DNA from 2 places in the Nonomuraea sp. IBHARD001 genome. Region 1 is predicted to be linked to the other one. Evidence: riboswitches for the same ligand, from Rfam matches in the RefSeq annotation. Region 1 holds a riboswitch; the other holds the start of a gene.

Evidence for each region. A riboswitch is a leader RNA that binds a small molecule or an ion and turns the genes downstream of it on or off. The one in region 1 is predicted to bind glycine.
Region 2: another riboswitch for glycine. It lies ahead of gcvT (glycine cleavage system aminomethyltransferase GcvT); the one in region 1 lies ahead of gcvP (aminomethyl-transferring glycine dehydrogenase).

The regions. Positions count from the first base shown of each region.
Region 1 is NZ_JBWBBW010000002.1:4,152,263-4,159,730, reverse strand. Features, by position in the region: gene ACTWNK_RS20960 (fibronectin type III domain-containing protein) at 1-645, shown strand, start outside; gene ACTWNK_RS20955 (hypothetical protein) at 714-1,037, shown strand; gene ACTWNK_RS20950 (hypothetical protein) at 1,034-1,228, shown strand; gene gcvP (aminomethyl-transferring glycine dehydrogenase) at 1,280-4,138, opposite strand; glycine riboswitch at 4,292-4,384, opposite strand; gene ACTWNK_RS20940 (MerR family transcriptional regulator) at 4,419-5,039, opposite strand; gene ACTWNK_RS20935 (bifunctional nuclease family protein) at 5,235-5,705, opposite strand; gene ftsR (transcriptional regulator FtsR) at 5,800-6,426, opposite strand; gene ACTWNK_RS20925 (FHA domain-containing protein) at 6,450-6,962, opposite strand; gene ACTWNK_RS20920 (sugar phosphate nucleotidyltransferase) at 7,230-7,468, opposite strand, start outside.
Region 2 is NZ_JBWBBW010000002.1:1,799,376-1,806,843, forward strand. Features, by position in the region: gene ACTWNK_RS10470 (hypothetical protein) at 1-367, opposite strand, end outside; gene ACTWNK_RS10475 (hypothetical protein) at 883-1,098, shown strand; gene ACTWNK_RS10480 (hypothetical protein) at 1,156-1,611, shown strand; gene ACTWNK_RS10485 (L-serine ammonia-lyase) at 1,893-3,269, opposite strand; gene gcvH (glycine cleavage system protein GcvH) at 3,364-3,753, opposite strand; gene gcvT (glycine cleavage system aminomethyltransferase GcvT) at 3,750-4,835, opposite strand; glycine riboswitch at 4,968-5,065, opposite strand; gene ACTWNK_RS10500 (ATP-binding protein) at 5,289-7,298, shown strand; gene ACTWNK_RS10505 (gamma-glutamyl-gamma-aminobutyrate hydrolase family protein) at 7,295-7,468, opposite strand, start outside.

The DNA of each region.
Region 1 (7,468 bases):
GGCTACCGGGTCGACGCCGCCCACGTGCGCGACTGGAACCCCGACTGGGGCTGTCCCGCCGGTGACACCGTCACGGCGGGCGGCCACCGGATCACCTACTTCCTCGCACACCACCTCTACCCGGCGGCGCTGCTGGCCCCGCGCGGCAGCCTGGTCGCCATGCCCACCGCCACCCTCGCCCTGTGGCTGCGCCGCCCGGAGCTGGGCGTGCCGACCGGCGAGGTGGTGACGTACGGCGACGGCACGGTGACGGTGTTCACGCGCGGCCACGTCCTGCAGCCGTCGCGCGGCGCGCCCGTGGCCGCCCCGGGGCCGTTCGCCCCGGTGGTGTCGGGCGTCGTGCCGTGCGAGCACCCCGACCGGCCGTGTGTGGTCTCGGCCGAGGTCGAGGGCACGACCGTACGGGTGACCTGGAGGTTCAGACCGGCCGACGTGTTCCAGATCGGCTATTTCGCCTTCGCCGACTCCGGAGCGCCGAGCGAGCACCGGGCCGTCGAGACGGGCGCGTTCGAGCAGGAGTTCACCGGGCTGCTGCCCGACGCCGTGTACTTCTTCTCCGTGCAGGCGTGCGACCGCCGTTTCGCCAGGCGCTCGGCCTGCACGCCGTACGGGCAGGAGGTGACGGTGCGCACCGGGCATGGGTGAGTTCACCCATGCGGGATGGGCCAACACGGCGGCTTGCGGGCGCGGGCCCGGCGGGCGAGCCTGGTGGGGTGCAGGAGAGAACGCTGCTGGTGCATGGTCTGTTCACACCCGCCGACGACGCGCACGGCGCCAGGTTCGTGGCCGAGCTGCCCGTGGGGCCCGGCTGCGACACGGCGGCGATCTCGGTCACCGCGACGCTCGGCGCGAGCCCGGCGCTGGAGTTCGTCGTCACCGCCGACTGGCAGCGCAACAACTCGATCGACGTGAGCTACCGGGGCCACGAGCTGCCGGTCGGGCGGGTCAATCTGGCCACCGAGGCGTGGCACCAGTGCACGGCGGGGCCCGGCCTCACGCTGACCGTGCGCAACTGCGTGCCGGGAGCACCCCGGTGACCCGCACCCAGCCGATCGAGCTGTGGCTGCGCCTGGACGAACGCCAGGTGCTGATCATGCTGCGGGTCGGTCAGGGCGTGGCGGAGCTGCGGGCGAGCGGCGACTTCGACGTCGCGGCCTTGGTCGCCGAAACGCTGCGGGCGGGCGTCCCCTCTGCGCCCGCCAGGGCGTTGCGCAAGGCCGGCGGCTGAGCGCGGGCACGGCGGCCGCGCGCGCCCGCGCCCGCCGTGCCCGTCCGGTGCTCAGTCCTCGTAGGCCTCCAGCGGCGGGCAGGAGCAGACGAGGTTGCGGTCGCCGTAGGCCTGGTCGATGCGGCGCACGGGCGAGAAGTACTTCCCCTCGCGCAGCGAAGGCAGCGGGTAGGCGGCCTCCGACCTGGAGTAGGGGTGGCTCCAGTCGTCGGCCACCAGCGAGTCCGCCGTGTGCGGCGCGTTGCGCAGCGGGTTGTCGGCCCGGTCGTAGCCGCCGGAGGCGACCTTGGCGATCTCGCCCCGGATGGCGACCATGGCCTCGACGAAGCGGTCGAGCTCGGCCAGGTCCTCGCTCTCGGTGGGCTCGATCATGAGCGTGCCCGCCACGGGGAAGGACATGGTCGGCGCGTGGAAGCCGTAGTCGATGAGCCGCTTGGCGACGTCGTCGACGGTGACGCCGGTCTCCTTGGTGATCTGACGCAGGTCGACGATGCACTCGTGCGCGACCAGCCCGCCCCGCCCGGTGTAGAGGACGGGGAAGTGCGGGGCCAGCCTGCGCGCCAGGTAGTTGGCCGACAGGATCGCCTGCTCGGTCGCCGCCTTGAGCCCGTCGCCCCCCATCATGCGCACATAGGCCCACGAGATCGGCAGAATACCCGCCGACCCGTACGGCGCCGCCGAGACCGGCCCGACGGGCGATCCGGGCTTGAGCGGGTGGCCGGGCAGGAAGTCGGCCAGATGGGCGCGTACCGCGACCGGGCCGACGCCGGGGCCGCCGCCGCCGTGCGGGATGCAGAAGGTCTTGTGCAGGTTCAGGTGCGAGACGTCGGCGCCGAACTCGCCGGGCTTGGCCAGGCCGACCAGGGCGTTGAGGTTGGCCCCGTCGACATAGACCTGGCCGCCGGCCTCGTGCACCTTGGCGCAGATCTCGGTGATGCTCTCCTCGTAGACGCCGTGCGTCGAGGGGTAGGTCACCATGATGGCGGCCAGGGCGTCGGCGTGCTTGCCGATCTTGGCGTCCAGGTCGGCGAGGTCGACGTTGCCGTTGTCGTCGCAGGCCACGACGACCACCCGCATGCCGGCCATGACGGCGCTGGCGGCGTTGGTGCCGTGGGCGGAGGACGGGATGAGGCAGACGTCGCGGTGCTCCTGCCCGGCCGCCCGGTGGTAGGCCCTGATCGCCAGCAGCCCGGCGAACTCGCCCTGCGATCCGGCGTTGGGCTGGATGGAGACGGCGTCGTAGCCGGTGACCTCGGCCAGCCAGGCCTCCAGCGTCCCGATCAGCTCGGCGTAGCCCGCAGCCTGCTCCTCGGGGGCGTAGGGGTGCACGGCCGCGAACTCGGGCCAGGTGATCGGCTCCATCTCGGTGGTCGCGTTGAGCTTCATCGTGCACGAGCCCAGCGGGATCATCGAGCGGTCGAGTGCGATGTCCTTGTCCTGCAGCCTGCGCAGGTAACGCAGCATGGCGGTCTCGGAGCGGTGGCTGTGGAAGACCGGGTGGGTGAGGTAGTCCGACTCGCGGACCAGCGACTGCGGCAGCGCGCCCAGGTCGTCGCGCTCGGCCAGGGCGGCCAGGTCGGCGGCGGCGCCGAAGGCGGCGGCGACCTGCTCCACGTCGGCCAGCGTGCTCTTCTCGTCGCAGGCGATGGAGATGTGGTCGGCGTCGGCCAGGTGCACGTTGATCCCGCGCGCGGCGGCCTCGGCCAGCACCTCGGCCGCCCGGCCGGGCACCCTGGCCAGCACGGTGTCGAAGAACTCGCCGTGCACGACCTCCACGCCACCGGCGCGCAGCCCCTCGGCCAGCGTCACGGCCAGGCGGTGGGTGCGGGCGGCGATGCGGCGCAGCCCCTCGGGGCCGTGGTAGACGGCGTACATCCCGGCGATGACGGCCAGCAGGACCTGGGCGGTGCAGATGTTGCTGGTGGCCTTCTCCCTGCGGATGTGCTGCTCGCGCGTCTGCAGGGCCAGCCGGTAGGCCGGGTCGCCGTCGGCGTCGAGCGAGACGCCGACCAGACGGCCGGGCATCTGCCGCTGCAGGCCCTCGCGCACGGCCATGAAGGCCGCGTGCGGCCCGCCGAACCCGAAGGGCACGCCGAAGCGCTGGGAGGAGCCGATCGCGATGTCGGCGCCGAGCTCGCCGGGCGAGGTGACGAGCGTGAGCGCCAGCAGGTCGGCGGCGGCCACGACGACGGCGCCCGCCTCGTGCGCCTGCTCGGCCACCGGGCGGAAGTCGCGCAGCCTGCCGCCCGCGCCGGGGTACTGCACCAGGACGCCGAAACACTCGGGCAGGTCCTCGTCCAGCGACTGCTCGCGCAGCGTGATGCCCAGCGGCTCGGCCCTGGTGGCCAGCACGGCCTTGGTCTGCGGGAGCGCGTCGGCGTCGACGACGAACACCTCGCTCTTGACCTTGCTCGCCCTGCGGGCCAGCGTCATCGCCTCGGCCGCGGCCGTGGCCTCGTCGAGCAGCGAGGCGCCCGCGACGTCGAGCCCGGTCAGGTCGGACACCACGGTCTGGAAGTTGATCAGCGCTTCGAGGCGGCCCTGCGAGATCTCGGGCTGGTAGGGCGTGTACGCGGTGTACCAGCCCGGGTTCTCCAGCAGGTTGCGGCGGATCACCGCGGGGGTGATCGTGTCGTGGTAGCCCAGGCCGATCATCGAGGTGAGCACCCTGTTGCGCCCGGCCAGCTCGCGCAGCTCCGCGATCGTCTCGCTCTCGCTGGCCGCGGCGGGGAGTTTGAGGCTGTCCTTGGCCCTGATCGCCTCGGGAACGGCCACGGCCACGAGGTCGGCGACCGACTCGAAGCCGACGGTCTCCAGCATCCTGGCCTGGTCGGCGTCGGAGGGACCGATGTGGCGGGTGGCGAATGCGGGCGCGCCGAGGGCGCTGAGGGGCGACGAAAGGTCGGTCATGGAGGTGCCTCCCGAGGGCTGTGGAGACCGGCGCCAGGGCGCGGGCGTAGGCCGGATCTCCCCCTCTGTCACCTCAACCTGAGAGCTTCACCCGTGAGGGCTTTCACCGTCGGTGAGACGCGCCTGGCGGGCGCGCCTGCTTTCCAGAGTTGCCTATCCCGAGCGGTACGGGTTGCCTGAGAGATTCCGGGGAGGGTTGCTCCTTCGGCGCCCCGGGCGGACCGGGGACTCTCCCGCACGGGGTCGTCAGCCTTGCTCCTAGGTTACCAGCGCCTCCGGATCAGCCGAGGCGGCGGGCGCGTCTGCGCTGGGCGAGCTCGTCAGCTGGGTGGTCGGCCGGGACTTCGTCCTCGACCGCCGCGCGTTCCCCCGGCAGCTCCGCGAGGGAGCCCTCGACCTCACGCCAGACCCGGCCGAGCGCGATGCCGAACACGCCCTGCCCTCCCTGGAGCAGGTCGATGACCTCGTCGGCCGACGTGCACTCGTAGACGCTGACTCCGTCGCTCATGAGGGTGATCTGCGCCAGGTCGCCCGATCCCCGCTCGCGCAGGTGGTGGACGGCCGTGCGGATCTGCTGCAGCGACACTCCGGTGTCGAGCAGGCGTTTGACCACCTTGAGCACCAGGATGTCGCGGAAGCTGTACAGGCGTTGCGAGCCTGAGCCCTGCGCCGCTCGTATCGTGGGCTCCACCAGTCCGGTGCGGGCCCAGTAGTCGAGCTGCCTGTAGGTGATACCGGCGGCCGCGCAGGCTGTGGGGCCGCGGTAGCCGATGTCGGCGGGCAGCGAAGAAGGCTGCTCGTCGAACAGCAGACCTTGTTCACCGGCACGCTGCCTCGCGCTTTCGCGCCGCACCGGATCTTCCTGGCCGGCCGTCTTTCCCTCGCCGCTGCTGACCGCCACGCGGACCTCCGGCTTTCTCTCATCCCGTGGTCTGATCTGGGGGTTCGTCAAGGACAACCACAGGGTTCACTTGAACCGTAGGACCGTGACCAACGTCAGTCAACGATCCTGCCCGGCGCGTCGTGAAGCGTAAATGCAATGAAATACCGGCCCCATGCCAGAGTACGGAGCCGCTTACCTCTTTCGAAGACTTAGCTACCCAGCGCGGCCGAAGTCCTCGGGCGAGATCGTGTCAAGGAACTCCCTGAACTTCTCGACCTCGTCCTCCTGGTCGTCCGGGATGATCACTCCGGCCTCCTGGACCACCTCCTCGCTGGCGAAGATGCGCGCACCGGTCCGCAGGGCCAGCGCGATGGAGTCCGACGGCCTGGCGCTGACCTCGACGCCGTTGGAGAAGACCAGGTCGGCGTAGAAGATGCCGTCGCGCAGGGCGACGATGTTGACGGTGCGCAGACTGACTCCCAGGGCGCTCAGCACGTCCCTGAACAGATCGTGGGTCAGCGGGCGAGGGGGTGGTTCGTCCGCCTGGGCCATGGCGATGGCCGTGGCCTCGTTCATCCCGATCCAGATGGGTAGGTATCGCTCTCCGTGCGCCTCCTTGAGCAGGACGATCGGCTGATTTGTAGGCATCTCAACCCGAACGCCCACGACCTCCATCTGCAACACGGGCTGCTCCGTATTTCGACTACCGCAATTGTTGGGCCGCACTACCGCAATTCAACGTAACACCCGAGGGGCGTGGAATGTCCCTGTGGGCCGGTCATCGACCGAGAACGCCCCTGACGCCGGTGCGCAGAAGCGCCGCGTGCAACTCCATGAGCAGGCCCGAAATCTCGCGGGCCGCCTGATCGGCCTCGCCGATCGCCCCGGGGGAACGTTTGCGCAACAGCGGGGCCACGGCCTGTTCGACCAGCCCGCTCTCGCGCTCGGCCGCCGCCCTGACCGCACGCAGATGCCGCGCGTGCAGCCCGAAGGCGGCCAGCGCGCCCACCGCACGTGCGATCTTCAGCGCGTCCTCGTCGTAGCGCCTGGCGACCGCCGCCAGCAGGCCGTAGTCCTCCAGCTCGGTGAGGGTCTCCTCGTCGAGCCCGGCCGACTCCAGCAGCTCGGCACGGCTCAGCCGCAGCTCCTGCTGCTCGCCGACGACCCTGGGCCTGGACAGCGCCTCGGCCATCTTGTCCTTGATCACCCGCAGCGGCAGGTAGTGGTCACGCTGCTCGGTGAGGATGTAACGCAGTTGCTCCACGTGGTGGTGGGTGAACTTGCGGTAACCCGAGGGGCTGCGCTCGGGTTCGATCAGCCCCTCGCCCTCCAGGAAACGGATCTTGGAGATCGTCACGTCGGGGAACTCGCCCTGCAGCAGGGCGAGCACCTCCCCGATGCTCATGTGTGAGCGTGCCGCCTGAGCGCTCATACGCCGGGGGTGCCCCGCATGAGAAACACGAGACGGAACTTGCCGATCTGCACCTCGTCCCCGGCGTGCAGCGGAACCTCCTCGATGCGCTCCCTGTTGACGTAGGTGCCGTTGAGGCTGCCGACGTCACGCACGGTGAAGCGACCGCCCGGGTGGCGATACCACTCCACGTGGCGGCGCGAGACGGTGATGTCGTCGAGGAAGATGTCGCTCTCCGGGTGACGGCCGGTGGTCGTCAGGTCGCGGTCGAGCAGGAACCTGCTGCCGGCGTTGGGGCCGCGCATGACGATGAGCAGCGCGGTGCCCGGCGCGAGGTTCTCCACTGCGGCGCGCTCGGCCAGGAGCGCCTCTCCTGTCTCCGCCTCATACGCCTCGATCCCGGCGACGGAGATCGTCGAGGTGGTGTCCCCCACGACCTCCATACGGGTCAGGGGTGACCCGCAGCGGGAGCAGAAACGGGCATCCTCGGGGTTGGCATGTCCGCACTGCGTGCAGTAGACGCTCGGCATCGACTGGCTCGGCCTCCTACCGCGAAGACGCGTTTCACGGTGCTCAGGGCGACGGCGTCCTGCTTCTTCGCTTCTCAAGTTGTTGGGTCGCTACGACTGCGAATGCCGCAACTTACGCTGATGAGACGCAAAGGTCAAGGCGGAACGCTGGACGACGGACTTGGACGGTGACAAAGTTACCGCCGAGCCGGTACCAAGGTCCATCCCACACGCGGGTTCGCCTTCTGACAACCCTTTTCCCGCTCCTGTTTACCCTCCGAACAACGTTCACCCCGCGGCCGCCGCAGCCTCCACGATCGCCGCCCACTCGGCGAGCAGCGCCTGGGCGGCGTCCACGTCCGGCCCCTCGGCCCACAGATGGGTCACCGGCGCGGCCGTCGCGGGCAGGACGAGCGCCCAGCTCCCGTCCTCCTCGACCACGCGCACCCCGTCCGTGGTGTCGATCACGCGCCCGCCCGCCGCCTCGATGACCGAGCGCATGACCGCGCCCTTGGCCGCCCACGGCG
Region 2 (7,468 bases), 2.4 Mb from region 1:
CGACATTCTTTATCTGGTGTATCAGCCGTTCCACTCCGAAGCCGAAGGAGGCCCAGTTCAGGCTCAGCAATTGTCCGGGATCGGGGTTGGGAAGGGAGCGGACCAGCCTGTTCGCATTGTCGTGCTCCGGCGTCGGCGCGGCGAGCACGAAATCCGAGCCTATGTCGGTGGCGTTCCCGGCGTGTCGCCGCAGTCCGGGAACGGGTGACGGCACGCGGACCGGGTGATCGGCCGTGGTGAATCTCCGCAGGGACAGCCGGTCCTCGGGGGCGAGGCGTTCGTATGCCCCGGCGACCAGGTCGCTGGGGGAGAGCTGTTCGTCGGCGATGCCGAGCGGCCCTCGGCCGTACGCCATGGCGAGGATCACCAGGGTGGAGAAGGTCGGCGGCGATCCCGCGCGCCCGCGCGTCCGAGCCCAGGTTTCCCAGGTGTTGATGGATGTGCCACCCAATCCCGTGGTGTTCCCCGTGACCTCGTTGTATCGGGTTGCGGCTTGATCCTGGGACAGTGCGCAGACGTAACGATGAGCCTGAAGGCTGGGTATGTCCGGGTGTCGAGTCATCAACTCGATTGCTGCGGCCTTTACTGATTTGGCGTCTTGCCATAGCTGCTGTCCAATTCGAGCCAGTTCGCGACCCCGCGCCTGAGGACTGACTCCAAGACGTTTCTGGGTTGACACCCCACATCCCTCCGGATTCACGAGCAGATTACCCATTCCGATGGGCGGCTGCTCGGGAATCTGCCGTCCGGCCAGGTCGGAGTTACCGCCATTCCCGAGCGCCCTCCGACCTCCTCGCAGGTGTGCGTGCCGACCTCGGAGTTCTACCGTCGGGAGGTGCCTCCACGTATGTCCACCAGCCCGTCGAGAGATGAGGACGCCCGATGAATCTCTACATGGCCGACACGCGAGACGCCGTCCTGGTCCCGCTGTGCGGCGGCAATCAGCAGGAGGAGGAGATGGACTCCTGCCTCACGTTCGCCCGCATCCCCGGCATCGAGGACGCGTACCTGCTGGGCGACTCCAAGCTGCCCGGCGCGACCCTGCGCTTCACCGGCGCCGAGCTGCGAGCAGCAGGCGTCGACACCAGTCACATCTAGCTCGACACCGTCCATGCCTCCGTCCGGAAGGGCGGAGGCCTGTCTTGAGGGGAAGGCATGCCGAACGTCGCAGCCGTCAGGGTAGGCCACTGGCATGCCTACCAGTGGGCCGGGCAGGGCAGGGAGCGCGAGCAGGAGTCGCTGCGCCGCCCGTCCGCCGACGCGGCCGCCCAGGCCGCGTTCCTGGCCTCGCCTCTGCCGCCCAATCGGACCTGCGACTGGCTGCTGAAGGGCCGGACGCAGATCAAGGCCACCTTCCACGAGGTGGACGAGGCGGTGATGTGGCTGGAGAGCCAGTGGCACGGCTACTGCGGGCGGATGCCGAGCCATCGGGACAACCGGCTGGGCCACCGCGAGCAGTTCCAGCACCGCGTCAAGAACGCCCGGGTGAGCCTGCCGGGGCAGGTGGATGTCCAGTGGGGCGACTGGCTGGAGGGCGGAGCCTTCATCAGCACGGCCGTGATCTGCTGCCCCAACTTCCATGCTGCTCATCGATGCCCGGTCGGCTCATGACGGGGACCTCACGTCTTGCGCGAGGTGACCCCTGCCTGCCCGGCCAGGCGCTCGGGGCCGCTGCCGAGCAGACAGGGGTCACTCGCAGTGGTAGCGAGCCTGCAAGATCTGTCGATCCGCCACCTGCCAATGGACGTAGTCCTCCCAGCTCTGGCTGGTGAAAGCCACCTTAATCGCGTGGTCTCGTCACCGACCAAGTCGTGCTGCTCGTATCGTCCGCCGAGAGCCTCCTGGTAGGACCTGATCAACCGGCGGGCGGCGCCCAGGAGGCACGCCCGCCTTCAGCACTCGATGATGTTGACCGCCAGTCCCCCCCGTGACGTCTCCTTGTACTTGTCGAGCATGTCGCGGCCGGTGGCCTTCATCGTGCGGATGGCCTTGTCCAGGGAGACGAAGTGCTGGCCGTCGCCTCGCAGGGCGATGCGGGCGGCGGTGATCGCCTTGATGGAGGCGACGGCGTTGCGTTCGATGCAGGGGATCTGGACCAGGCCGCCGATGGGGTCGCAGGTCAGGCCGAGGTTGTGTTCGATGCCGATCTCGGCGGCGTTCTCCACCTGTTCGGGGGTGCCGCCGAGTACCTCGGTGAGGCCGGCGGCGGCCATCGAGCAGGCGGAGCCGACCTCGCCCTGGCAGCCGACCTCGGCGCCGGAGATGGAGGCGTTCTCCTTGAACAGCACGCCGATCGCGGCGGCCGTCAGCAGGAAGCGTACGACGCCGTCGGTGTCGGCCTGCGGGATGAAGCGGGAGTAGTAGGTGAGCACGGCGGGGATGATGCCGGCCGCGCCGTTGGTGGGGGCGGTGACGACGCGCCCGCCGGAGGCGTTCTCCTCGTTGACGGCCAGGGCGAACAGCGACACCCAGTCCATGGTCTGCAGCGGGTCCTTCTCGGGCGCCTCGATCTGCAGCCGACGGTAGAGCTTGTTGGCCCGGCGCTTGACCTTGAGTCCGCCGGGCAGCACGCCCTCCTGGGCGATGCCGCGCTGGACGCATTCGGACATGACGCGCCAGATGTTGAGCAGTTCGTCGCGGATCTGCTGGGCCGATCGGCCGAACGCCTTCTCGTTCTCCAGCATCAGCCCGGAGACGGAGAGCCCGGTCTCCGAGCACAGGGCGAGCAGTTCGTGCGCGGTCGTGAAGGGGTAGGGCAGGACGGTGTCGTCCTGTTTGATGCGGTCGGCGCCGGTGGCGTTCTCGTCGACGACGAAGCCGCCGCCGACCGAGAAGTACACCTTCTCGCGCAGGGGGTGGCCGTCGTCGGTGAAGGCGGTGAAGCGCATGCCGTTGGGGTGTTCGGGCAGCGAGATCTTGCGTTCGAACACGAGGTGCTCGCCGACGACGAAGTCGATCTCGTGCTGGCCGTACAGGCGGATCCTGCCGGTGGTGCGCATGTCGGCCATGCGGGCCTCTACGGTGTCGACGTCGACGAGTTCGGGCTTGTCGCCCGAGAGGCCGAGCAGGACGGCCTTGTCGCTGCCGTGGCCCTTGCCGGTCAGGCCGAGCGAGCCGTACAGGATGCAGTCGACGCGGGCGGTCTTCTCCAGCAGGCCGTCCTCGTGCAGGCCCCTGGCGAACTTGTGTGCCGCGGCCATGGGGCCACCGGTGTGCGAGCTGGACGGGCCGATGCCGATCTTGAAGAGGTCGAAGACGCTGATCGCCATTGATGTGCGCCTTTCAGGCGGCGAAGGGGAAGCGTGCGGCCGGGGCCGGCCGGCTGGTGGAGCTCTCTCCAGAGTAACGGCCCCGGCCGAAAAGTCAGGAAGCGCCCGACGTCAGTGCCGAGTACTCCTCGGCCGTCAGCAGGTCCTCGGGGTCGCTGCTCAGGCGGACGCGGAACATCCAGCCGTCGCCGTAGGGCTCGGAGTTCACCAGGTCGGGCTTGTCGGCCACCTCCTGGTTCACCTCGACGATCTCACCGCTGACGGGGGCGTAGATCTCGCTGACCGACTTGGTCGACTCGACCTCGCCGATGGAGTCCCCGGCCTCGACGGTGGAGCCCTGCTCAGGCAGCTGTACGAAGACCACGTCGCCCAGGGCCTCGGCCGCGAAAGCGGTGATGCCGACGGTCACCGTGCGACCGTCGTCGAGACCGCTCACCCACTCGTGCTCCTTGGTGTAGCTCAGCTCGTCAGGGATGGTGCTCATTTCTTCCTCCTGTAAAAGGGCAGCTCCACCAGGTCTACAGCCTCTTGGCTGCCCCGGATGTCGACGGCCAGACCTTCGGTGGCGTCGGTGTCCACGTAAGCCATGGCGATCGGCCTGCCCAGGGACTGGGACGGCGCTCCGCTGGTGACCTCGCCGACAACGGCGCCGTTCTTCGTGACCGCGTACCCGTGGCGGGGTACCCGGCGGCCCGTCGCGACCAGGCCGACCAGGCGGCGGCGCGGCGGGAGGTCCTTCAACGGCTCAAGAGCGGCGCGGCCCACGAAGTCGCCCGGCTTCTCGAACTTCACCACACGCCCGAGCCCGGCGTCGAACGGCGTCAGCGCCGTGCTCAGCTCGTTGCCGTAGAGCGGCATACCGGCTTCGAGCCTGAGGGTGTCGCGACTGGACAGCCCGGCCGGAATCAGCCCGTACGGCTCGCCCGCCTCGGTCAGCGCCTGCCAGAGCGCCACGGCGTCGGCGCCCGCGACGAACAGCTCGAAGCCGTCCTCGCCGGTGTAGCCGGTCCTGGCGATCAGCGCCTGGACCCCGGCGACGACGCCGGGCAGCCCCGCGTAGTACTTCAGACCGGCCAGATCGGCGTCGGTGAGCCCGGCCAGGATCTCCTGCGCGCGCGGACCCTGTACGGCGATGAGCGCCCACTGGTCGGAGCGGTCCTCGACGACCGCGTCGAAGTCCTTGGCCCGCTCCAGCAGCTCGGCCGCGACCAGCTCGTAGTTGGAGGCGTTGGCGACGACCATGAACTCCTCGTCGGCCAGCCGGTAGACGATGAGGTCGTCCAGCACACCGCCCGCCTCGTTGACGATCATGGTGTAGCGGGCCCGGCCGGGGTCGAGCGCGGACAGATGGCCGACCAGCGCGTAGTCGAGCGCCTGTCCCGCCTGCGGCCCGGTGAGGTGGATCTCGCCCATGTGGGAGAGGTCGAACAGGCCGGCCGCGGTGCGGACGGCGTTGTGCTCGGCGGACTCGCTGCCGTAACGCAGCGGCATCAGCCAGCCGGCGAAGTCGGTCAGCGTCGCGCCGAGACTCTCGTGGACGTCTCGCAACGGTGTCGGTCGGGACATTGTTCGCACCTCAGAAAGGGTCGGATGCCAGGATCCTCCCCCTCTGTCATCGGTGCCTGAGAGCTTCGCCCGGATTTTGGCCGGACTTTCACCTTCGGCGAGGCCCACAGGGCCTGCTTTCCAGAGGTCACCCTGGCCCGTACGGTCCTTTGCCTTGAGAGGTTCGCGGGGAGGGCTTGCTCCTTCAGGGGACCTGACCGGATGTCAGGACGCTCTCCCGCACGGGTTCATCGGTGTCGGAACCCAGACTAGTGGGCTCGATGGGTCCGGCGAAATCCCCACGAGGGCGACTGTCGTGCCTCCTGTGGCCCTGACCTCGGAGACAGGCCTTTCCGCAGGCCGCTGTTTGTCGGGCGATACGTGGTTACCATTCGGTAAGCACTGCGCGGCCAGTCATCGCGGGAGGACAGTGTGATCGGTACTGCGGGCCACGGGCGAGTGGGGAACCTACCCGTGGAGACGACGAGTTTCGTCGGCAGGTCGAGGGAGCTGGCCGACGCGGCCGAGCTGCTCGGTCACGAACGCCTCGTGACGCTGACAGGAGTCGGCGGGGTCGGCAAGACCAGGCTCGCCCTCCGGGTGGCCACAGGACAGGCGGAGGCGCATCCCGACGGGGTCTGGCTGGTGGAGCTGTCGGCGCTCAGGGAGGCGAGCCTGCTGGCGCACACCGTCGCCAGCACGGTCGGGGTGACGCCGGAGGCCACGCGGTCACAGGCCAGGGCGCTCGGCGACTACCTGGCGGGCAGGCGTGCGCTGATCGTGCTCGACACCTGCGAGCATCTCGTCGGCCCCTGCGCCAGGCTGGCCGACGCGCTGCTGCGGGCCGCGCCCGGCCTGCGGCTGCTGGTCACCAGCAGGCAGCCGCTGCGCGCGACGGGTGAGCACGTGCTGGCCGTGCACCCGATGCCGGTGGAGGCTCCGGCGGGCGGGCCCGAGGGGGCGGTCACGCTGTTCGCCGAGCGGGCGGGCGCCGTCAGGCCGGGGTTCACGGCCGGGGAGGCGGTGTGGCGGCTGTGCCACAAGCTCGACGGCATCCCGCTCGCCATCGAACTGGCTGCGGCGCACCTGCGCACGGTGTCGGCGGACGAACTGCTGACCACACTCGGCGAGAGACTGGCCTCCGGCGACGGGGAGCGGCCTTCGTCCAGGCACAGGACGATGCGCACCGCGATCGGCTGGAGCCACGAGCTGTGCACGCCGCTGGAGCGGCTGCTGTGGGCCAGGCTCTCGGTCTTCCACGGCGACTTCGGGGCCGAGGCGGCGCTGACCGTGTGCGCGCACGCCCCGCTGACCCCGCGCCTGGCCGAGCAGGCGCTGGCCTCGCTGGTCGACAAGTCGATCGTGCGCGCGCTCGACGACGGGCGCTATCGCATGCTCGACACCATCAGGGCATACGGCGCCGGATGGCTGCGCGAGCTCGGTCTGGCCACCGACATGCGGCGCAGGCACCGCGACTTCTACCTGGGCCTGGCCCGATGGTTCCACGCCGAGTGGAAGGGCCCGGACCAGGTGGGCTGGTCGCGCCGGATGTCGAGGGAGCTGCCCAATCTGCGGGCGGCGTTCGGGCACTGCTGGTCCGACCCGGACGACTACGCGGCGGGCCTGGACCTGGCCACCAGCCTGGTCTACTTCTGGGTGGCGTGCGGCCATCTGCACGAGGGCAGGCACCAGCTCGGCAACGCCCTGGCCCGCTGCCCCGAGCCGGGCGGCACGCGTACCTCGGCGTTGTGGGCCTACGCGCTGGTGACGATGATCCAGGGCGACCACGACACGGCGGGCCGCCTGCTCACCGAGGCCGTGGCCGCGGCGGCCGAGCAGGGCGACGTGACCGCGGGCGCCTACGCGCACACGATGCGGGCCCTGCTGGCCGTGCTCAGGGGCGATCTCGGCGAGGCCATGAGGATCGCCGAGGAGGCGGCGGCCATCCACAGGAAGCTCGGCGACCCCGGGTTCGGCGTGCTGATCTCCCAGTCGGCCGGAGCGCTGGCCCTGGTGATGCAGGGCACCGACCTGTGTGCGGCCGAGCGTCTGGTCGAGGCGATGTGGCGAGGCGCGGACGCCTTCGGCGGGCACTGGCTGCGCTCCTACGCCGACCACCACATGAGCGGTGTACGGCTGCAGCGGGGCGACCTGGACGGAGCGGCCGGACTGGCCCGCCGATGCCTGGCCACCAAGTGGAGCATGCGCGACATGCTGGGCACCGCGCTCGCCCTCGACATGCTGGCCAGGATCGCCGTGGCCGGACAGGAGGGCAAGGCGGCGGCCGTGGCGCTGGGGCTGTCGCAGCAGGTGTGGGACAGGCAGGGCGCGGTCTCCATGAACGCGCCAGGCCTGACCGCCCTGCGCCGGGAGTGCGCGGGATCGGCCCGGCGCCTGGCGGGTGAGGAGGCCTACGAGGCCGCGTTCCGCTTCGGCGCCGAACGCGACCTCGACGAGGCGATCACCGCACTGTCGACGCCCTAGGCCGTGCCGTCGCGCCGATCGCGGGCCGCGGCGACCAGCGCCTCGAACAGCGTGCCGTCGTCGCCCGCCTCCGGGTGCCACTGCACGGCCAGGGCGAAGGTGGCGGCGTCGAGCTCGACGGCCTCGACGGTGCCGTCACCGGCGACGGCCGAGACCGTGAGGCCTTCGCC